Regions from separate parts of the Solibacillus sp. R5-41 genome, predicted to be linked through region 3. Evidence: riboswitches for the same ligand, from Rfam matches in the RefSeq annotation. Region 3 holds a riboswitch; each other region holds the start of a gene.
What was found. A riboswitch is a leader RNA that binds a small molecule or an ion and turns the genes downstream of it on or off. The one in region 3 is predicted to bind cobalamin.
Positions count from the first base shown of each region.

Region 1 (7,632 bases), 330 kb from region 3:
TCTGTTGCCGTACCGGTAGCAATCGTTTTCGTTTGTTGATCGACGACTTGCTGCTCTGTAAATGCTTTCGTTTTCGCCTCTGTCGCGGTAATCATCGCTTGGATAAACGCTTCATCGGACAGCTTGCCATTCACAAAAACCCATGTATTTACCGTACCAATATGAAACGGTTCATCACGCAAATAAGCTTTCGTAACATCAATTCCATTGCCAACACCCGCCGTAACCATGACGACAATTTCACAATTCCCTGATGAAAAAGATTGAATTTCCGCGCATTTCGTTGCAACTGCCGTAAGCATCACGACCGTATTTGTCGGAGCAAACTGGTGCTGTTGCAAAAAGGCAACCGTTTCTTCATTCACTTGATTTATATCATAGTATGGAGAAATGGCGCGATTTAAAAAACTTTCGTACCAGCCCATACCCGCATTATGCACCGCTGATGAAACCACTTTTAACGGGGCTTGTGCAGTGTATTCAATATAATCCTTTGTTATGCGAAAATCCCCCACTGCTACCTTCGCGAAATGACGTTGCATTTCCTTCGCAGGTAGCATCGTAATTTGTGGCTTCGGTAACTCAGGATGCGGATATGTAGCAATCCGCGCTTGGTAAACGTCCTCAATTTGCTCCTGTAAAACGACTTCATGAGGTAATCCAAACGAGCGCATTTCACCATTTTCTAATAGCAATAATTCATCACAATAGAGCGAGGCTAAGTTAATGTCATGAAAAATGGAAACGACCGTTAAGCCATTTTGTTCAACTTGTTGCCGAATCATATCTAAAATTTGCTTTTGATGCGCGATATCTAAATGGTTCGTTGGTTCATCTAATAATAGTAACTCCGAATTTTGAGCTAATGCCTGTGCAATAAACACACGCTGCTGCTCACCACCTGATAACAGCTCTAAATACTGCTCTTTATAGCGTGCTACACCCGTTTGTTCCATCGCGGTTTGTACCGCCTGTTCATCTTCTTTCGACCACGAAGAGAAAAAGCCATTTTGATGGGGATAACGCCCTAAAGAAACTGCAGCATAGACAGAATTTGAAAAACTGCTCGCGTGTAATTGAGGAAGAACCGCCATTTTTTTGGCTAGCTGTTTTACGGAATAGCTTTCAATGGCGTGCCCGTCTATAATGATTTGCCCGTCTTGCGGTTTGAGTACACCGCTAATGATCTTTAACAGTGTCGATTTCCCACTACCATTCGGCCCAAGTATTCCAAGGATTTTTCCCTTCCCTACTTGAAATGACACATTTTTGACAACTGGTTTTGCGTGATAGCCACCTGAAATATTTTGCACCGTTAGCATTATGCCCCACCCTTTCTACGTTGCTTAAAGAATATATAAGCAAACACTGGTGCACCGATAAAGGCTGTAATAACACCGATTGGTAGCTCAACTGGCGCAATAATTGTACGTGATACTAAATCACAAATGACAAGTAAACTTGCCCCGTTCAATAAGGAAATCGGTAGTAAATGGCGATGATCTGCTCCGATAATAATACGCACCATATGCGGTATAACAAGGCCGACAAAACCGATTGTTCCTGACACTGCAACGGATGCCCCAGTTAGTATCGAACCACCCGCCAAGATCATAAATTTACTACGCTTCACATTGACCCCTAAATATTGCGCACGCTCTTCGCCATAAATCATCGCATTCAGTTCACGGCGTTGTAACCAAATGATGACAGTTCCTATAATTGCGAAAGGTAAAATCATTTTCACATAAGGCCAGCCACGCATTGAAACGCTCCCTAAAAGCCAGCCAATAATTTCTCTTAGTTCTTCTCCTGTTAAGGCGACCATTAATGAAATACAAGAACCTAAAAAGGAACTAAAAATGACACCTGTTAAAATGAGCGTCTCCATTTTCATAGTACGGTCTACAATTCGGGCAAAGCTTAATACCGCAATCATTGTCAACAGTGCACCAATCATACTAAAAACGGGTAATGTAAAGCTTCCTAAAAACGGGATGGAAATACCTAAGAAAATCGTCATTACCGCACCAACCGAGGCACCTGAAGAAATTCCTAATGTATACGGGTCTGCCAATGGATTTTTGAGCAACCCTTGAAAGGCCGCCCCTGCAATTGCTAAGGAAGCACCGATTATAGCCGCTAAAATGACACGCGGCATTCGAATCTTCCACAAAATACTGTGGGCAACGGGATCGGTCGTACTATCCCATAATGTTGAAACGGGAATACTAACCGAACCTATTGACACACCAAACCATACGCTTAATAGCAGCAATACTATTGAAACTACATAAGCGAATACGTATTTTTTATTCACCGAAAACCTCTGGGTACATTGTTTGTGCAATCGATTGAATGCCATCTACAATACGAGGTCCTTGGCGACTTGTTGTATCAGCATCAATTAAATAAACATTTCCAGACTTTACTGCATCCATTTCTGCATATGCTGGATTCGATAAAATTGCGTCAATATCGTTTTCATACGTTACTAAAATCACATCAGGATTGTCACTTACAAATTGCTCTGCACTATATTGTGGCCAGTCTGGTTGTGTCACACTGTTCTTAATGCCAAGAGTATTAAGCATTTCATTAATAAACGTTCCTGTGCCAACCGCATATAAATCTGGGTTAGTACCTACGACAATAAATGCCGATTTCTCATCTAAACCAGTTGCCTTTGTTTTTATTTCTTCAATATCCTTTTGCATAGAAGCAACCATCTCTTCTGCTTGTGCTACTCGCCCTGTTAATTGGCCCATCTGCTTCATCGTTTCATATGTTTCTTCAAAATTCACTGCATTTTTTACGACAAATACAGGAATACCCATCGCTTCTAACTGTTCCATGCCCTTTTCAAAATTATACATGCCTGATCCATGTGCAAAAATAATGTCCGGTTTAAGTGATGCCATCAGCTCTATATTAAACTCTATGCCTCCTACTTTTTCCTTTGTAGCTGTTTGTTCTGGGAAATTATCATTATCCGAAACGCCAACAATTTCTTCATCTAAACCTAAGCCAAATAATATTTCAGTATTGGAAGGTACCATAGAAATAATGCGTTCTGGTTTCTTCTCTAATGTAATCTCTCTCCCCAATGCATCAGTTATCGTTACAGGGAACTGCGCCGCTGCACTTTCCTCTCCACTTGCTGCTTTATTTTGTTCCGATTCATTTGTTGCAGGCTTTGAATCTCCTGTGCTACAGCCTACTAGTAGTAGCATCGACATTAATAATAACGCTGCTAATTTTTGTATTTTCTTCATCTCTTTTTCCCCCTAGATTTTGTTATATGTAGCCTATTTGTGAGTACGAATGAACACTTCCTTCAACCAAAAGAAAAAAGCCTCCAACTCGGGAGACTTCATTGACGTATGCAAATAATTTCTAAATGATAATTATAAGCCACTCCCGTTCCACGCAGGTTTACTATTGGCAATGTAAAGGCAGGTCTCCTGGCTTATGCATTATAACACTTGTTGACACCTTCCCAAATTTCTTCAGTGGCTTTTTCCAACAAACTCGCATTTACAGTGGCGGGACCGCATCGGAATGTAACCGATTTCCCTTTTAATCCTTATTAGTCAATTTGATAAACCTTTTTTATTGAATACATAAAATATGTTTTTCTAACTCACATATAAGAACCTTCACATTTCTTATTTAATTAATAGGCAATTCTATTGTAGCGGAAAAATGATTGTTTGTATGTAGACAAGCGAGAGTTTTCAGATATATTAATTAAAATCCAGTATTTCTTTTATTTCCATTTCGGTTGGGTGCTATTTTTATGTAAGTTTTCGACTTATAGATTTTTAGAAGTGCTAAAATTTTTAGGTTGGCTAAGTATAAGCGACGCAAAGCTTTATTGGCACAAAACAGCACGACTCAGCTGTGTGCTTTGTGAAAGCCCAACTGCTTCCGAAATTGGTAGTACTAAAGCATTATATATATAGTGCCCCGTTATAATTATTCGGTCTGCCATTTTATTTATATTTAATTTAAACTTTTTAAGTTCCTAGCCCGTCAAATAGTTAGAACGTATTTGCGACATGTTGAAAATTAAAAAAGATGATTATTTAGCTCTATTAAAAATAAAGAAAATGCGTTCAATATTGTACAAAACTCCTTTTAGTTTCACAAGAGATTTGAATAGATTAAACACGATCAAAAACTGCTATATAACTTAGAATCATATGCTTGTGAATTTCATTCGACAAATATAAAGTGGCGCCAGATTACATGGGGGTATGAGGTTTGAAATACCTTTGGATATCCTAAGGTTTATTGGTAAATGGCACATATATTAACTAATCGCATTGCATTTCAAGTAGTAAACACATTCACATATCTACCAAAACTATACAATATATGGAAAAATAAACGTATCTAAACACTCAAAATAACAGTAGGAGGATTTATTAATCATGAAAGCACCACAAAATGAGTATGCCAAAAGAAGAAAAAAAAGAAGATTACGAATTGTATTGATTATACTAGTTATGCTAATCCCTATTTTTTTTACCGGTTTTGTTGTAGGGAAATCGTATGCTGTCAATGAAAAAAATAGCAAGCAAGAGTTGACTGAAAAAGTAGAAGCTTCAATTAGCCAAGGTAAAGAACAAACTAATCTAGAGGATGAATCTTTAAAACACTCTAATTCTGACGCTATCAACAGCACCCAACAAGATTCGACAAAGGAGGTAGAAGCCCCAATTACCCAAGATAATGGACAAACAAAAGAACAAGCAAGTACAGAAGAAAAACCTTTAGGTAAAGTGGTCTACCTAACATTTGATGATGGCCCTAGTAATCTAACAGACCAATTTCTAGATGTCTTGCACGAACAAGATGTCAAAGCAACCTTTTTTATGCAAGGAAGTAACCTGAAAAAAGAGCACCTCCAGGAAAGTGTGAAACGCGCAACAACAGAAGGACATTATATCGGTGCCCATAGCATGACGCATGAATTCAAAACATTATATAAGGAAAAACAGTTTGTGCCTGAGATGAATGAAACGTTAGCACTAATTCATGAGATTACAGGTACAAACCCCCATTTAGTTCGCCCTCCTTATGGTTCCGCACCAGGGTTGAAAAGTGAACAGATTCGCAACCAAATTGTAGACGCAGGCATTAAAGTTTGGGATTGGACAATTGATTCCAATGACTGGACGTTAAAGGATAATCCAGCCCAAATTATTGAAAATATTAAAAGTAGCACAAATTCTGACAGAGAAGTTGTGCTAATGCACGAGAAACCACAAACTTTGGAGGCACTTCCAGGTATAATTGCATTTTACAGAGAACAAGGATATAAGTTTGTCGTATACGATGAAGCTAATCATTTCTCCCTCAACTTTCAGAATGATGTACGTATGTAATTCCCTTAAGAAGACATCTGATTTACTGCTGCACAAGAAAGCTAGCTACGTGCATTGTTCCTAGGATGGGCGCTATTAATACATAGTTTGTATACATCAATAAAGAAGTGGCACTTTGCCCTAAAAATACTGTATGAAATTAAAATTTCTTACAGTATTTTTACAAGTGTACTAAGAGTATGATCCTTCAAGTATTTGATTGATTAATAAAGTGACGGATGTGTTATGAATGACATTGCAAAATACTTAGAGAGTCTCCTATTTGAAGGTTATTGTAATTCGGTTAATATATAACCCCTGTTTTAATAGACAATTTCATCTCGATTAATCAACAATCTAGCCACCTTACAGCAGTTACTGAAACCTGCGGATATTTATCACTACAATAGTAAGATGGGTATAGTTTTCAACATTCCATCTAAAATCTATTCATCGCGAGTGAAAAATCACCCATTATTTTCCTTTATATATGATACGTATAGTCATCCGGCAACACGCGCTGAAGGAAACGTTTTGTACGCTCTTGCTTTGGCTGGACAAAAATTTCATGTGGCGTGCCCTCCTCGACAACATTCCCACCATCCATAAAGATGACGCGGTTTGCTACATCACGTGCGAATGACATTTCATGCGTTACAACTAGCATCGTCGTTCCTTCCCTTGCAATATCCTTCATGACACTTAATACTTCTCCAACAAGCTCAGGATCTAATGCTGATGTAGGTTCATCAAATAATATAATATCTGGATTCAAAGCGAGCGCGCGAGCAATTCCGACCCGTTGCTGCTGCCCACCAGAAAGCTGACTAGGATATGCATCGTATTTTTCAGCTAAACCTACCCGATTCAGTGCTTCTCGGGAAATTTTAAACGCTTCCTCCTTTTTCAAGCCACGCCCGATATGGAGCCCTTCCGCCACATTTTCAAGCGCCGTTTTATTGTTAAATAAATTATAGTTTTGAAAAACAAAGGCTGTCTTTTTACGAATCGCTAAAATGTCCTTTTTCGATGCATTATGCAAATCCACTTGAATCGTATCAAAACTTGCCGTGCCTTCATCTGCACGCTCTAAAAAATTTATACAACGTAAAAGGGTCGTTTTCCCGGAGCCACTCGGGCCTAAAATAACAACAACATCCCCTTTATCAATTGTTAAATCAACACCTTTTAATATTTCATTATTTCCAAAGGTTTTATGCACATTTTTAATTTCTAACATATTGCATCCTCCTTAAATGACAGCCAACTTATACCGACTCAATCTCTTTTCATACCATTTAAATAAATACTCGACGGTGATACAAATAAGTAAATAGACAATGAAAATATCAAGATATGCCTCTAAATAGTTGTATCCGAAATTGGCCTCTACTTTTGCTTTTAGCGTAATTTCTTGTAATGAAATCGCATAACCTAATGACGTTGCCTTAATTAAATTAATTGTTGCCGTACATAAATTTGGCATCGCAGCAACTAGAGCCTGTGGGATGATGATGCGGCGATATGCCTGCTTCGTAGTTAACCCCACTGAATGCGCCGCCTCAATTTGCCCCTTAGGTACCGTTTGTAATGCCGAACGAAAAACTTCGATTAAAACTGCGGTCGTATTGAACGAAAAGATAAAAAACGCATACCATAGCGGATGAATTTCATAAATGGGGTAATCAATTTGATATTTCTCGAACAGCCCACTTAATAACAGCGGAATCGTTGCATACAGGACAAAAATTTGAATAATAATCGGTGTTCCTCGGACGAATGAAATATATAATTTCGCAAATGAATTGAGCACCGGTATTTCATAAATGCGTGACAATGCTAGTAAAAATCCAAACGGAACCGCAACTAGTAACGAAATAATCGTGACGAGAAGCGCCGCTGGAACACCACTTAATGCCACAAAAAATGTATTAATTAAAAATTGCCAATCAATGAATCCCATCAAGTGTGCCTCCTATGTCGCCCGAATTGGTTGCTTCCCTTTTTGAAAGTTTTTTTCAAGCCATGAAAAGAATTTTTCGATTGTAATTGCAAGTAACCAATAAATAACTGCGAGTGCGATGAATATTTCTAATGTATGCGTTCCGTAATTATTCGCAATAATTAAATTCGCCTTCCCAACAATGTCGATAAAACCAATTGTGTAGGCGAGTGCCCCCTCTTGTAAAACCGAGATGAAACCATTCCCGAAATTCGGTAGTGCAATCACAAATGCTTGCGGGAAAATAATTCGTCGATA
Region 1 is NZ_CP024123.1:473,993-481,624, reverse strand. Features, by position in the region: gene CSE16_RS02285 (adenosylcobinamide amidohydrolase) at 1-1,322, opposite strand, end outside; gene CSE16_RS02280 (FecCD family ABC transporter permease) at 1,322-2,320, opposite strand; gene CSE16_RS02275 (ABC transporter substrate-binding protein) at 2,313-3,275, opposite strand; cobalamin riboswitch at 3,437-3,626, opposite strand; gene CSE16_RS02270 (polysaccharide deacetylase family protein) at 4,725-5,393, shown strand; gene CSE16_RS02265 (amino acid ABC transporter ATP-binding protein) at 5,857-6,612, opposite strand; gene CSE16_RS02260 (amino acid ABC transporter permease) at 6,625-7,335, opposite strand; gene CSE16_RS02255 (amino acid ABC transporter permease) at 7,348-7,632, opposite strand, start outside.
Region 1: another riboswitch for cobalamin. It lies ahead of CSE16_RS02275 (ABC transporter substrate-binding protein); the one in region 3 lies ahead of cobJ (precorrin-3B C(17)-methyltransferase).

Region 2 (7,632 bases), 1.0 Mb from region 3:
TCTTAACAAGCTCTTTCACTAGGCGTTCATTAGGGATGTGTAATTAATGTCTATTCAAGAAATGAAAAACTTACGTGCTGACTGTGGCAATTGTTTCGGTTTATGCTGTGTCGCCCTACCTTATGCTAAGTCTGCTGATTTTGCATTTAATAAGGACAGCGGGACACCTTGTAAAAATTTAAACACCGATTACCGTTGTAGTATTCATCAAAATTTAAGAAATAAAGGCTTCCGTGGCTGCACAGTATATGAATGCTTCGGTGCTGGTCAAAAGGTTTCACAACGAACGTACAAGCAAAACAGCTGGATAAATAACCCATCCACCGCAAGCGAAATGTTTAATGTATTTCCCATTATGCAACAGCTACATGAAATGCTTTACTATTTATATGAAGCTCTTAACTTGAAAGAAGCGCTGCCGTTGTATAAAGATTTGCAAAATGCTGTGGAGGAAACAGCTCAGCTCACTAATTTAAGTCCACAGTTGCTCTTACAGCTTAATATTCCGACTTATAGAGAAAGTATTAATAAATTGCTTCTCCAAACAAGTGAACGTGTTCGTGCAACTATAAAAAACAATAAAAATCCTGCTAAACAAATGAAAAGAACGGACTTTATTGGTGCTAAATTAAGAGGTACTGACCTTAGAGGAATGAATTTAAGAGGTGCTTTGCTTATAGCAGCTGACTTACGGGATTGTGATATGAGAGTCACAGATTTTATCGGTGCGGATATGCGGGACGCGAATTTAAGTGGTGCAAATCTTCTAGGCAGTATTTTTCTTACACAAGCTCAAATAAATGCTGCAAACGGCGACCGAAATACCGTATTACCACCAAACTTTAGCATACCCAAACATTGGCTCGTATAACAAAGCAAGCAGGTAGTTTTTCACTACCTGCTTGCTTCTTATTTTTACAATTATAGTTTAATCGTCCAACCAAATGGATCTTCCATTGTGCCATATTGGATGCTCGTTAATGTATCATAAAGCATTTGCGTAATTTCACCGATTTGTCCGTTATTAATTGTTAGAATTTCATCAAGCCATTTCAATTCCCCTACTGGCGAGATAACTGCTGCCGTACCTGTTCCGAATGCTTCTTCTAACGTCCCATTTCTCGCAGCTTCTACAATTTCAGCAAACGCAATTGCGCGTTCTTCGATTGGAATATTTTTTGATTTTAATACATTTATCATCGAATCACGCGTAATCCCCGATAAAATACTACCATTTAGTGCAGGTGTAACAACCTTCCCTGCAATTTTAAAGAAAATATTCATACTACCAACTTCTTCAACATACTTATTCTCTTTCCCGTCTAACCATAGCGTTTGAGCGTAACCCTGTTGACTCGCAAGTTCTGAGCCTTTTAAGCTACTTGCATAGTTACCAGCAGTTTTTGCCTCACCTGTACCGCCCACAACCGCACGTACATACTGTTGCTCCACTAAAATTTTCACAGGGTTAATGCCTTCTTTATAATAGGACCCTACTGGAGACATAATAATCATAAATTTATACTGCTTAGATGGATTTACACCTAAGTAAGGCTCTGTCGCAATAATAAATGGACGAATGTATAAAGATGTGCCAGGTGCAGTGGGAATCCAATCACGCTCAACACGAATCAGTTCCTTTAATGCTTCCAATGCAAATTCCTCGTCAATTTTAGGAATACAAAGTCTTTCATTGGAAGCATTTAAACGTTTGAAATTGCGATCTGGGCGGAATAAATGAACCTCACCTGAAGCTGTTGCATATGCTTTCAATCCTTCAAATACAGCTTGTCCATAATGAAATACCATAGAAGCTGGACTTAGCTCCAATGGCTGATATGCTGTAATTTTCGCATTATGCCAGCCCTTGCCTTCTTCATAATCCATTACAAACATATGGTCTGTAAATACTTTACCGAAGCCAAGCTGATCGTCTTCAATTTTGTCCTTTTTATTGGTTGTTAGCTCTTTTGTAATTTGATATGTCGTCATGTTCATTACTCCTTAACTAAATAATAAAATTGATACACTCTATCATACCACTTTATTTTTAGAAAATTTATAATTATTTATTATTTATTCATTTTTTTTATTAACTTAGCACAACAGCCCTTTTACTAAGGTTTCTACTATATTCCTAAAGCGATGATTAGTAACGACAGTTAAATTTACGCGAGCTACCATTTCCCTTTACAAATCATCAAATCCATTATCTTCTACGTTAATTTTCGTATATTGTCGTGAACGTTGTTCAAAGAAATCCGTTTTTCCTAAATCGACTTCTTCATATGCTTTAATCCATTTTAATGGGTTTTTACGATAGCCTTCAAAAGGCCGATCATGACCAAGTTGATTGCATCTTACATTTGCATAAAAGTAAATATACGCTTCTACATCCTCTACATCTAGCCCATCAATTTTATCCCCAATTATTTCTCTTGCCCAGTTGACTTCAAGCTCCGCCGCTTCTTTGAAAATCGCTTGTACTTCTTGCTCCCACTCTTGTGTTTGATATTGTGGATATTCCTCAAGCAGTTCCTTGTAAATTTTAATAAATAAATCAACATGTAGCTGTTCATCACGGTTAATATAATTTATCATCGTACTCGTTGCGACCATTTTTTGCTTGCGTGCTAAATGGTAGAAGAAAGCAAAGCCCGAATAGAAAAATAATCCTTCTAAAATGACATCATAAACGATGGCGCGTAGCATATTTTCAACAGTCGGATTTTCAGCAAATTCAATATAACCTTTCACAACGAAATCATTGCGTTTTTGCAACACCGGCTCAGTACGCCAAAAATCGAACGTTTGATCCTGCACATCTTTCGTAACAAGACTCGACAATATGTACGAATACGAATGATTATGAACGACCTCTTGCTGCGCTAAAATAATCATAAGTGCACTCAAGCTTGAATCCGTTAAATAATCCGCTACCTTACCCGCAAAATCTGTTTGAATACTATCTAATAATGCTAACAGCCCAATAATTTTCAAAAATGACGCTTGCTCATCCTCGGTTAATGTAGGAAATTGCTTCACATCTGTACTCATATTAATTTCGAAAGGCGTCCAAAAATTAGCTAGCATTTTTTTGTATTTTGGGTATGCCCAACTATAACGAACATCATCCCAGTTTAAAATATTTGAGGACTGTCCATTCACAATGCCCGTTGAACGGTTCGGAGCAGTCTTTTCCATAATTTTGCGTTTTTCTAATTGCATCTTTATTATCTCCTTAGCTTGAACAAGATTCACATTCTAATAATTCAGTTGATGTTGAACGGACATAATACGTCGTTTTAATACCACTACTCCAAGCATCTAAATGAAGCTGCAATAAATCCTTGGCCTTGATCGTATTTTGGACATATAAATTTAATGAAATCCCTTGATCAATATGTTTTGCGCGTGCAGCATTTTGCTTAATTGTCCAGCGCTGATCGATAAAGTAAGCGGATTTATAATACCAAGTTGTTTTCGAATTTAAATCCGGCACTGTCACCGGAATTTTGTAGTCCTTTTTCTCCTCAGAATAAGATTTCTGGAAAATCGGATCAATTGTCGCAGTCGAGCCCGCTAAAATCGATGTAGAAGAGTTAGGTGCTACTGCCATTAAATAGCCGTTGCGTAATCCCCCCGCGTGTACAAGTTGAGCCAACTCTCGCCATTTTTCAGACGTAAGACCACGCTCCTCAAAATACTTCCCAGTTTGCCAATCAGAGCCTTTAAATAGCGGATACGCACCCTTTTCCTGCGCTAATGCATTCGATGCTTGGATTGTTAAATAAGCAATTTCTTCATACAATTCATCAGCAAACTGAACCGCCTCATCTGATTCCCACGCGATTTCCTGGAGCGCTAGTAAATGATGCCAGCCAAATGTGCCAAGTCCGATGCCGCGATAGCGTTTATTCGTTAAATCGGCTTGTAGTACAGGAATCGTATTTAGTTCAATTACATTATCAAGCATGCGCACTTGAATTGGGATTAAGCGTTGTAAAGCTTGAGCTGGCACGGCACGCCCTAAGTTAATCGAGCTTAAATTACATACGACAAAATCGCCTGCTTTACGACGTGTTACAATCGTATCATCATCTAATATTTGCGATTCAAATTGCGTCGCACTCATGTTTTGAGCAATTTCCGAACATAAATTACTCGAATAAATCATTCCTGCATGCTTATTTGGATTTTTACGGTTTACTTCATCACGATAAAACATAAATGGTACGCCTGTTTCTAATTGACTGCGCATAATACGTTTCATAATTTCAATCGCAGGAATCACTTCTCTGGATAATATTGGATTATCCACACATTCCTCATAGCGTGTACGGAATGAACCTTCACCGCGCTTCTCATCATAAAAATCCTCTAAAGAATAGCCCATTGTTTTTCGCACTTCATAAGGATCAAATAAATGCCAACCCTCTCTTTGCTCAACCGCCTCCATAAAGATGTCAGGTAAGCAAACGCCCGTAAAAATATCATGTGCACGGAGACGCTCATCCCCATTGTTTAAGCGTAAATCTAAAAATGTTAAAATATCGCGGTGCCATACATCTAAATAAACAGCAATCGCCCCTTGACGTTGACCAAGCTGATCAACTGAAACAGCAGTATTATTTAGCTGCTTAATCCATGGCAGTACGCCACTTGATGCACCTTTATATCCTCGAATTTCTGAGCCACGACTGCGGACTTTCCCCATGTAAACACCTATACCGCCACCATATTTAGAAAGCGTTGCGACATCTGTATTCGTATCATAAATACTTTGCAAGCTATCATCCACTGTATCTATAAAGCAGCTTGAAAGTTGACCATGCGTTTTCCCTGCATTTGATAAAGTTGGTGTTGCTACTGTCATATACAAATTGGATAAAGCCCAATATGCTTCTTCTACTTTTTGCAAACGACTTTCCGTTTCATTTATCATGAGCGTCATCGCAATGATTAACCAGCGTTGTTGTGGGAGCTCTGCTAACGAGTTATCAAAATCTCGGACAACATAACGATCCATTAGTGTACGCAAGCCGATATAAGTAAATAATTCATCGCGGGATGGATCCATAATCGTTCCGAGCAATGTTCTTTCTGCTTTCGAATAATTTTCCACTAACATCGGATGAAGCAACTCTTTTTCTACTAACGTTTCTAGCCAGCCATTGAAGTTTTCATATGGTGCTGACACTTGGAATTTTTGCTGATGCTCACGGTAAATTTTTTCCGTTAATAATTTCCCCGCGACAAACGTCCAGTATGGCTCCTGCTCATCGATATAGCTAATCGTTTCAAGGATGCTTGCCTCAATCCAAGCATTCGTTGTTGCACCTTCATTTTTACGTAACCATTTTTGTGAAAAACGAAGCAATTGCTCCAAGTCTTCATCACCAAATTGTTGCACTAATTGTTCCAGTATTTTTTCCTGTACTTCTATCATGACAGCACTTCCTTTTCGTCGTAATCAACTTGGAAAGGTATCACTTGCCTAAAATAGCGCAGCATACTCTCCTTTTTAAACACAAAAAAACGAATCCCATAAAATTCGGATTCGCTACAATTAGAAATGGAAAGAGAATTTATTGCCTAGGAAATAAATCGCTCTATTCCATTTCCTAGCCCCCGAAGAAATGCGTCGTATACTTAAATTGGCAGGTCTCCTGGCTTTGCTTCATTCTTTGATTTCCCTTCCCGCTTATTCGCAGTGGATTATGAAATCATCGTCAGCATTACAGTTGCGGGGACAGCATTAGTTTTTCACTAATTTCCCTTTTAATCTACATGTTGTAGAACCTATCAAGTATTTTTACTATATATTGTGTATCTTTATGCTGTTGCCATTGTATCATATGAATTTTCACAAGGCAAGGGCTATACTTTTTTTATCAATTAAGCCTTGGCATAATTGCGTCCAGATTTTTTTCGAGCAATCTTGATAAACTCCCATAAAAAATCTGTGACATCCGCCGGGGCATTAATTTGATTCAGCATGGGTTCTAAGCCCACTAAATAAAATTGCATATTTGACATTCATACGCCATTTTTTAACGTAGGGGACCTCTACTGAAACAAGTTAATTTCTGTTATTGGTGCGGTCATTTGTTCAAAAAAGCTCTGGATATTTTGGTCATTTACAGCAACTAATACCGCGCATGATGGACCCGCTGATTTTTGTAAAGGGAGTGCGGTTTCATAAACTTTACAGCCTATAAAGCGCTCAATCTCTATGCCAATTCCTTTTGAACCAGTTGGCCAAAGCGCTTGGATAAAGCCTTCTTTTAATCCTGTATAAAGCTCGCCTAATGAAGCAATTTTTTGTGGATTATTGATTACTTCATTCCCTACTAATGGTTCGCCAACTACAAAATATTGGCAGTTTTCAGGATTACTTGCAAATGCTTTTTTCCCTAGCATCGTCAGTGACACAGCAGATTGAAGTGCTTGAAAATTCGTTTCACTAGATCCTGTTACCGGGGGCATTGGTTGATTTATTTCATTAAAAACTTGTTGAAATCCGTTTATGTATGACTGCCATGCATCGTCCCCTGAAAAGTTGGCTAATAACAGCTGCACAGGCATTGCCCCTGCACACCATTGCTCTAAAATTGCCGTTCGTGCCGTAAAATAACCAGTAACCTCATTGGGTACCTGTACTTCATCTTGTGGCTTTTCGCCAATACACCCAGCATTATCAATCGTTACAATGTTCTCACCTACTTGGATTGCATTTCTCATATTTGCGTACCTTGTCGTTGAACAACTAATTTTAATACAGGCATGACAATCATTGCCACAATGACATTAATAACTGTTGCGATGGACAAAGTGACAATCGAAGCCAAATAAAATTCAGCTGAAATTATAAAATAGAATGGCAACGGTGCAATAACCCCATTGGCAATAATGGCAAAAATCCATTTTGAAATATGAAAATTATTTTGGTGCAGTACCGTAAAAATGTAAACGATGAAAAACATTTCAACCGCAATTAGAACGTGGAATATACCAAGCGGCATCCCTGAAGTCAAACCTGTTGCAATATGTCCGAGCGCTCCAGCAATCCCCGCAAAAAGAGGTGGTAAAAAAACAGCACTGATGAATGCCGGTGCAGAATCAAGTGCTGCCGTTGAAATCGGCCCAGGCACTTTTATAAAACTCCCAATAACACAAATTGCTGCAATAAGAGCGGTTAACACCATTAAACGTAATTTATTTTTCTCCATGATCTATCTCTCCTTTTAAAATTTGCGGAAGCCCGTACCAAACACGAATGACGGTATTTGCTTCTTGACAAAGCTTTTGATAAATTCTTCCACATGTGTCACGCATTTGCCGTACCTCTTTTTCAAGTGGCACGACCCCTCGACTCTGGTCTGTGCATATACAAATTACTTGCGCATGCTTATTGAGCTCGCATAGCTGCTCGACAATCATTTCAGCAACCGCTTCTTCTGGTTGCTCTAGCATGGATTGAACAATTGTTTCGAAATCACTAATAACGACAATATCTTTTTCTTGAAATGCTGTAATATCCGGGATTTGCCCTTCACAATAATGTACTGGAACATTTCCTCGTTTTTGTATCATTGTTTCTACATAGTTTCGTTTACCGTTATAGGCGCC
Region 2 is NZ_CP024123.1:1,173,867-1,181,498, reverse strand. Features, by position in the region: gene CSE16_RS05450 (pentapeptide repeat-containing protein) at 47-871, shown strand; gene CSE16_RS05445 (branched-chain amino acid aminotransferase) at 922-1,992, opposite strand; gene CSE16_RS05440 (ribonucleotide-diphosphate reductase subunit beta) at 2,191-3,228, opposite strand; gene CSE16_RS05435 (ribonucleoside-diphosphate reductase subunit alpha) at 3,242-5,449, opposite strand; cobalamin riboswitch at 5,642-5,821, opposite strand; gene CSE16_RS21235 (hypothetical protein) at 5,899-6,039, opposite strand; gene CSE16_RS05430 (hypothetical protein) at 6,070-6,744, opposite strand; gene CSE16_RS05425 (ECF transporter S component) at 6,741-7,232, opposite strand; gene CSE16_RS05420 (bifunctional adenosylcobinamide kinase/adenosylcobinamide-phosphate guanylyltransferase) at 7,219-7,632, opposite strand, start outside; gene CSE16_RS05415 (histidine phosphatase family protein) at 7,602-7,632, opposite strand, start outside.
Region 2: another riboswitch for cobalamin. It lies ahead of CSE16_RS05435 (ribonucleoside-diphosphate reductase subunit alpha); the one in region 3 lies ahead of cobJ (precorrin-3B C(17)-methyltransferase).

Region 3 (7,632 bases):
AGGACCTGCACCAATAATCCATATTTTTTTCATTATTTACGCACCACCATACAAGATAAATAATTTAGTTCTGTACCACGTAACTCTTCAACATCCCAAATAATTTCTTCATCGGATGTTACTTTTGTCACGACGTGTGTGCCATAAAGTAAATTCATATCCTCTAATAAATCGAGCATGTCTTCTAAAACTTTCGCTACTTTAATAAACACGACAGCATCATGCGTTTCTAGTACGCGACGCATTTCACCCATGTCCTCCGTTGCTGGAATCATTGCTACACGGTCGTTACCATCTGCAAGTGGAATACCTAGACGATTCGCTGAGCCGTTAAATGATGAAATACCTGCTACTGTTTCCATTTGAACATTAGGGTGCGTTTCCTTCATCAGCTTCATTAAGTGAATAAATGTACTGAACAACATTGGGTCACCTTCTGTAACGAATGCAACATCTTGCCCCTGTTCTAAATATGTATAGATCGCCTCTACCGACTTTGCCCACTCAATATTTAATGTTTCTTCATCTTTTGTCATTGGAAATACAAGGCCAAGCATATTTTTTTCTGCTGGGTTAATGTATTCTTCAACAATACGATGTGCATATGATTTGCTACCCTTTAATTTCTTCGGGTAGGCAATAACAGGGCACTCCTGTAATTTTCGGAAAGCTTTTACTGTAATTAATTCTGGATCTCCAGGGCCAACGCCTAATCCATATAAAATACCTAATGTCATTTGTCTGTTCCTTTCTGTGCAGTCACAATAAAAATTGGGTTTAATGGTTCAAAACGTGTTAAATTCAAAATCGGTTTACTCCTTGAAATTTGAGCTTGTAAAACCGTTACGTTGCAGCCTAAATTTTTCAGATACTTCATCGCATCAGCTAAATTTTCAATCGTGGCGATATTCATTACTAATCGACCACCTGGTAATAAGCGTGTAATACAAATTTCTAATAAATTTTCCATATTACCGCCATTACCACCGATAAAAATAGCATTAGGGTTTGGAAATTCATCTAAACGCTCGGGTGCTTTACCAAGAATCGCGGTTAAATCTGTTCGATGCTTCGCTTGATTGAGTAAACAGTTTTCTAAGTCGCCCTCATTTTTTTCAATGGCAAATACTGCGCCTTCACGGGCAATTTTAGCGGCTTCTATCGCAACTGAACCTGTACATGTACCGATATCCCACATAATGCTATCTTCTTGAAGCTGTAGCTCTTGCAAACAAAGTACTCGAATTTCTTTTTTCGTAATTAAGCCTTTTTCTGGCTTTCGTTGATGGAATGCTTCATCTGCAATACCAATTGCACTACGCTTAACTGGTTGACATTGTTTTAATATCACAACATTTAAAGGAGAAAAACTAGCCTGTTCCATTTCATCTAATGTCATAAAACGACAGCACTCATTTTCCCCTTCTAAATTTTCAGCGACAAATGATTCGTATTCCGTCATACCGTATTGTTTCAAATACGTAGCAATCGCTTGTGGCGTATTGTTGTCATCCGTCAAAATCACAACCTTTTTTCGGCCATCGATTTTTTGAGCAAAGCCTTTTATCGAACGTCCATGTAAACTAACGATGTAAGCATCCTGCCAGCTTTCCTGCATTTTTGAAAAGGCTAGCTGTACAGAGCTTGTATGCGGGTAAATTTCTAATGGTAGTTTTTTCGCTAACACACCACCTAGTCCAAAAAATAACGGGTCACCCGACACTAAAATTACAACATTGCGTGTTTCCTGTTGTAATTCATCAACAAGCTTTGACAAACCGCCTTTAATAATTTTCTTATCTTTATTGAAGTTTGGGAAGAATGATAAATGGCGTTCTCCTCCAACTAAAACATCACAGTTATTAATCCAGGCAATATATTGTGGCAATAAACCATTTACGCCGTTATCCCCTATACCAATCATCTTCATGCAATTTTTCAATATTCTCAGCCTTTCCTAAACAATCTCCGTTCATGGCATACAGACTTGTTGACACACTAATTTGTGTATTCATATGTGCTAATGCATAGTAGCAACAGTTTTTACAGAGGGCTTCAAAAAACGCTTCATTCCCTTGTAGAATCTCACCTACTTGAGAAGCTGTATTTGCTGTCAAAATCTCACTTAATAATGGTTCTTCAACACCTTGTCTTTGTGCAATACTTGCTAGAAACTCGAAGCTAATAGGTGCACTTTTCGAATGGACCATCATAACGCCTTGCGCAACTTTCGAAAATTTACCCATCATACCAACGAGCGATACTTTTGCGAATTTCTTACGTGAAATATGCTTCAATGTGAACCCAACGAAATCCCCCATCTCAATGAAGGATTCCTCCGGTAAATCTGGATATTGTTTCATGGCATATTTTTCACTACGTCCGCCAGTCGTTATCACAACATGGTCGCACCCTGCTTCCTTCGCAACATTCAGCGCCTGAACAATACTCGCCATATAGGCTGAGCTTGAAAATGGAACGACCGTACCACGTGTACCTAATATTGAAATGCCACCAAGAATACCTAAACGTCCATTCAATGTTTTTTTGGCGATTTCTTCGCCATCTGGTACTGAAATAATTACTTCAACGCCTTGTTCTAGCGCGTATGCATCCATGGCTTCTTGAACGACACCTGCAATCATCTTACGTGGTACGGGATTGATCGCTGCCTGTCCGACCGGTACTGGCAAACCAGCCTTTGTTACACGCCCTACACCTAAACCTCCGTCTAAATGTATTCCCGGAACGTCCGTTAACCGTACCGTACTTTGTATGCGTGCTTTATGTGTTGCATCTGGGTCGTCCCCAGCATCTTTAATCGTTTCACACATGATGGCATCGCCTTGGATTTCACTCGTTTCCACCTTAAATGTCGCAAATTGCCCCACTGGTAAATAAATCGTGACCTCATCAGGAACTTGACCAGTCACAACAGCTTGTAAGGCTGCCTTGGTCATTGCTGTAGCACACGCACCTGTTGTGTAACCATGACGCATTTGTGACGGGTCTTTTTTATTTCGTTTGCTTTGCTCGTTCATCAGCCATAATCGAGATAGCGTTTAATGCTGCTACAGTCACCGTACTGCCACCTTTACGTCCTACATTTGTAATGAATGGAATGCCTTCTAATATCGCTAACTCCGCTTTCGATTCCGCTGCCGATACAAAACCTACTGGCATACCGATAATTAAATCTGGCTTTGCTAACCCTTCTTTAATTAAACGAATTAACTCTAGAAGTGCAGTCGGCGCGTTACCAATGGCATAAATACCGCCTTCTTGTAATTTCGTTGCTTTTTGCATGGATATAATTGCGCGCGTCGTGCCAATTGATTTCGCTTCTTTTGAAACATCCTCATCCGCGATGTAACAATGTAAATCTCCACCATGTTTTTGGAATCGTTTACGCCCAGAGCCACTTTCAATCATTTGTACATCTGCAACAACATGACGACCTGCTAAAATGGATTGAATCCCTGCCTCTATTGCACCGTCTGTAAAAATCATGCTGCGCCCTAATTCAAAGTCTGCTGATGCATGAATTACACGTCTTACAACTAACCATTGCTCGTCTGTAAAGTTGTGCTCGCCCATCTCTTCTTTAATAATTGCAAAGCTGTAATCGTAAATTTTATCTGGGTCTACCGTTAAAGGTACGAAATCCATATTAAAGTTCATATTTGCCATTTTAAATTCCTCCAAGTGTTTGAAATACTTCTTCAAATGTAGAACATTGATTTATATAAGTGATTTTTGGTCGTTTAATTAAAATTACCGGAATATTTAATTCCAATGCAGCATCCATCTTTTCATCAACAGAACCGACTTTTCCACTTTCTTTTGTAATAACAAGTGTTGTCTCATATTGAAGGTACAACGCTGTATTTAACTCTTTTGAAAATGGGCCTTGAATAGCTATAATGTCACGTTGCTTAACGCCTAATAAATCGCACTTCTCCATATTTTCTTTGTTTGGTAGCATGCGACAAACTAAACGGATGGAGTCAATTAACAAGTGCTTCGTGAATGTGGCAAGTGTTTTACTACCTGTCGTCAACATCACGGTTCCTTTATGCTCACGCGCAATAAGTGCCGCCTCTTCATATGTTTCCACTTCAGCTATTAGCGGATGAACATATTGTTGTTGTGGGCGTTCGTAACGAATATAAGTTAACTTACATTGCTCTGCTGCGGCCATTGCTGTTTTTGACGCTTCCTCCGCATAAGGATGACTCGCATCAATAATCGTTGTGACACCCTTTTCATGAACGATCGCCGCCATCTCTTCGATTGAAAGACGCCCTACATGATAGGCAATACCAGATTCTTTCAAGCTATTTGCTGCTGAATCTGTCACGACTGTTGCTAATAATGAATGCCCCTTTTTTTGTAGCTCAATGGCAAGCTCACGTGCATCGCTCGTCCCTGCTAAAAATAAAATCATGCCACTCCTCCTAATCTCCACATGGTGCTTCTTCTACTTTAATTTTGCAGCTCATATCTTGGTATGTGAAATGGGCAATTTTCTTCACGCGTTTAAAGTATTTAAAGAAGCGCTCGTTTGGATGTGCATGCTCTTTATATTCCTCAACAATTTTCGTTAATAACGGTATTAGTTCATCTGGCTCTAATCCCTCTGCTACTGGCTGTGCTGCATGTGCCGTTCGACCGACTGGCTTGGCACCAATAAATAAATCAAATTTCTTTTTACGATACACAATTCCAATATCATCAAAAACTGCGCGATAACAAGCCATTCCACAGCCATTAAAACCAACATGAAGTTCCTTTGGTAGCTTCAAACCGGCAAGCGTATCCATAATTTCCTCAGCATATGGAATAGATTCTGCTTTCTCTCCATAACAAAAATCACATGCTTTTATGTTTAATACATCCCCCATAGGTAGCACGTACAATCCAGTTTCACGTAATATTCCAACAATTTTTTCTGGTGCTTCAGTAGGGATTTTTACATGAAAGCGATGATCTGGTGTATATTCTAGCGTTCCATTTTCCCCAACCACTTCAGCAAGTACCTTCATTTGCTTTGGTGTAATCATTTTATTCGCTACCCCTGGTGAAACGGCAAATTCAAAAATCGATTCGATTGCTTGCTGTACTAAAAAATCCGTTTTCTCAGGTTCGTTTGATATACAAGCTAATGCCATTCTTGCCATCTCAAGCGCTGACTTTTCCGCTGTAGGTTGTTGGAGTTTTGTTGGCACTGGTTCTACAGTAGTTACACTTACTTCTTTCAAAGACACTATTTTGGGGCTTTGTCCTGCTTTAATTGCCTCTATTTTTTCATAGCCGGATTGCGCTTCTCCTGTTTCTTGATCAAGCGCCCATGGTTCTGCTTCTTTTTTCAAACGTTGATGCGGTTTCCAAACTTGTTTTTCATCACCAAGCGTATATTTTCTTTGATATCCACGTGGTGTAATAATTTTATTATCGTAAAAGAACGTGGATGAGTTCCCAATTACAACTGTCGTTAACATACCAATGTCATGATCTAACATTTCCGCTAAATTCGTTAACACGATATTTTGACTTTCTCGATAAGCACTTTTCACCAGCCCTACCGGTGTATCAGGAGAGCGATATTTCAGCAAAATTCGCTGTGCTTCTGCAATTTGACGTGTTCTCCGCCCTGATTTTGGATTATAGAACGCTATTACAAAATCCGCCATCGCCGCCGCTTCAATACGCTTTTCAATGACTGTCCATGGTGTTAAGTGGTCACTTAAACTAATCGTACAAGAGTCATGCATAACTGGTGCACCTAGTAAGCTCGCACAGGAGTTAATCGCTGAAATTCCCGGTACAACCTCTACCTCAATACCTGTTGCTTCGGTCCAACCCTTTTCAATTAAAACTTCATACACTAAACCAGCCATTCCATATACGCCCGCATCACCACTCGAAATTACCGCAACGATATTTCCTGCCTCTGCCTGTTTAACAGCATCTTGCGCTCGCGACACCTCTTCGGTCATACCCGTACTGACAATTGTTTGTGCTGTTACTAAATGGCGAATTAAATCTACATAAGTTTTATAACCCATAATATGATTACTTTGCTGTAATGCATCGACGGCTCTTTTTGTAATATGTTCTCGGTCTCCAGGACCAAACCCCACTACAAAAATCTTTCCTTTACTCAAAACATTCCCCTCCAATAAAAAAAACCCAAACTTCTTTTATAAAAGAAGTTTGGGTATCTGAAAATTTATACAAAAAACCGTATTTTCGAAAAATAGAATCTACTACGATCTGCCATATTTGAGTTCTCATCTACACTTCTCCCACCGAAAAGTAAGTAATCGAATTAAATAAGCAGGTTTCCTGGCTTAAACTTCACTTTACTCTCACATCTTCCCATCCTTAGACAGTGATATTTGTGATTTCATCAGTTATTACAGTAGCGGGGGCTGCATTAGATTTTCACTAATTTCCCTATTAATCTCAAAATATAAGCACTCATTTAATAGTTTATTAAATTATGACTTTACAATACCATATAAATGAAATATTACAACTATTTTATAATTGATTTGGCAGCTCCTGCTTCATATAAATACTAGACCTTTACCGTACTCGCTCGCTTTTTACTAAAGTAAATTCCTATAATATTAAAGGCAAGCATTAATAAAACGGTTATTGTTAATGTCCACCAAAACGTTGGCATCGTTACCGATTCATCAATAAAACGCATGCCGTATGTTGACAATTTATATGGGGTAACCGTCCAAAAACCGCCAATTATTGCATCAATAAACAAACCAATGGGAATCAAAATAATCGTTATCGCCGTAGCAATCGGTGTTTTGAATGCCGCACTCATTGCCACAGTAATGGCCATTACTAAAAGAAGCCATGTGTAATACGTACCAAGCATCGCCAAGAAGCGAGCAGGGTCTACCTTGCCATACAAAAGTACCGTATAATAAACACTTCCTGCATAGCCAGCTGTTGCACTAATGATTGCCACACTACTTGCTACAATCCATTTGCTTAAAAACATGGCTGTAAAAGAAATTGGACGTACATATAACAGTGTCGCGGTGCCATTTTGACGTTCCTTACTAAATGTACCGATATATGCTGCGATTAATACAACTAATCCGATTGTTTGAAACTGACCCATAGAAGCAGCAAGTAAGTCCACCGCTTGAAGTTCGGGCATCATCATCGCAAATCCATCTGGCATATTACCGACTGCATTCAAAATGTCCTCCAAAAAATAATTGAGGAGCGGATCGCTCACACCAAGTAAAACAAAGACAATCGGAATCCAAATAAATTTAAAACTACGCAAGCTTTCACGCCATTCTTTTAATAACAATGTATTAAATTGTTTCATTTGTTCCCGCCACCTTCATAAATATCTCTTCTAAACTCGCTGTCTCTCGCTCCACTTTTACAACTCGATAAGGCGCGCTCGCTAAACGCTGAAGCAGCTGATGCATCGACGGTATTTCGTTCCTTATATCCACATAAACAATATTTTGTTCAGCCTTTGCTACAAGCTCTGATTGACTAGTAAACTGCCTTGCTTCTTCACTTGATGCAAACTGAATTTTATAACGTGGCTCATCAAATTTTGAACGCACTTGCTGAAGAGACCCT
Region 3 is NZ_CP024123.1:146,837-154,468, reverse strand. Features, by position in the region: gene cobM (precorrin-4 C(11)-methyltransferase) at 1-33, opposite strand, end outside; gene cobI (precorrin-2 C(20)-methyltransferase) at 33-737, opposite strand; gene cbiE (precorrin-6y C5,15-methyltransferase (decarboxylating) subunit CbiE) at 734-1,930, opposite strand; gene CSE16_RS00765 (cobalt-precorrin-5B (C(1))-methyltransferase) at 1,905-3,041, opposite strand; gene CSE16_RS00760 (precorrin-8X methylmutase) at 3,016-3,690, opposite strand; gene cobK (precorrin-6A reductase) at 3,692-4,447, opposite strand; gene cobJ (precorrin-3B C(17)-methyltransferase) at 4,458-6,167, opposite strand; cobalamin riboswitch at 6,321-6,502, opposite strand; gene CSE16_RS00745 (ABC transporter permease) at 6,584-7,366, opposite strand; gene CSE16_RS00740 (ABC transporter ATP-binding protein) at 7,353-7,632, opposite strand, start outside.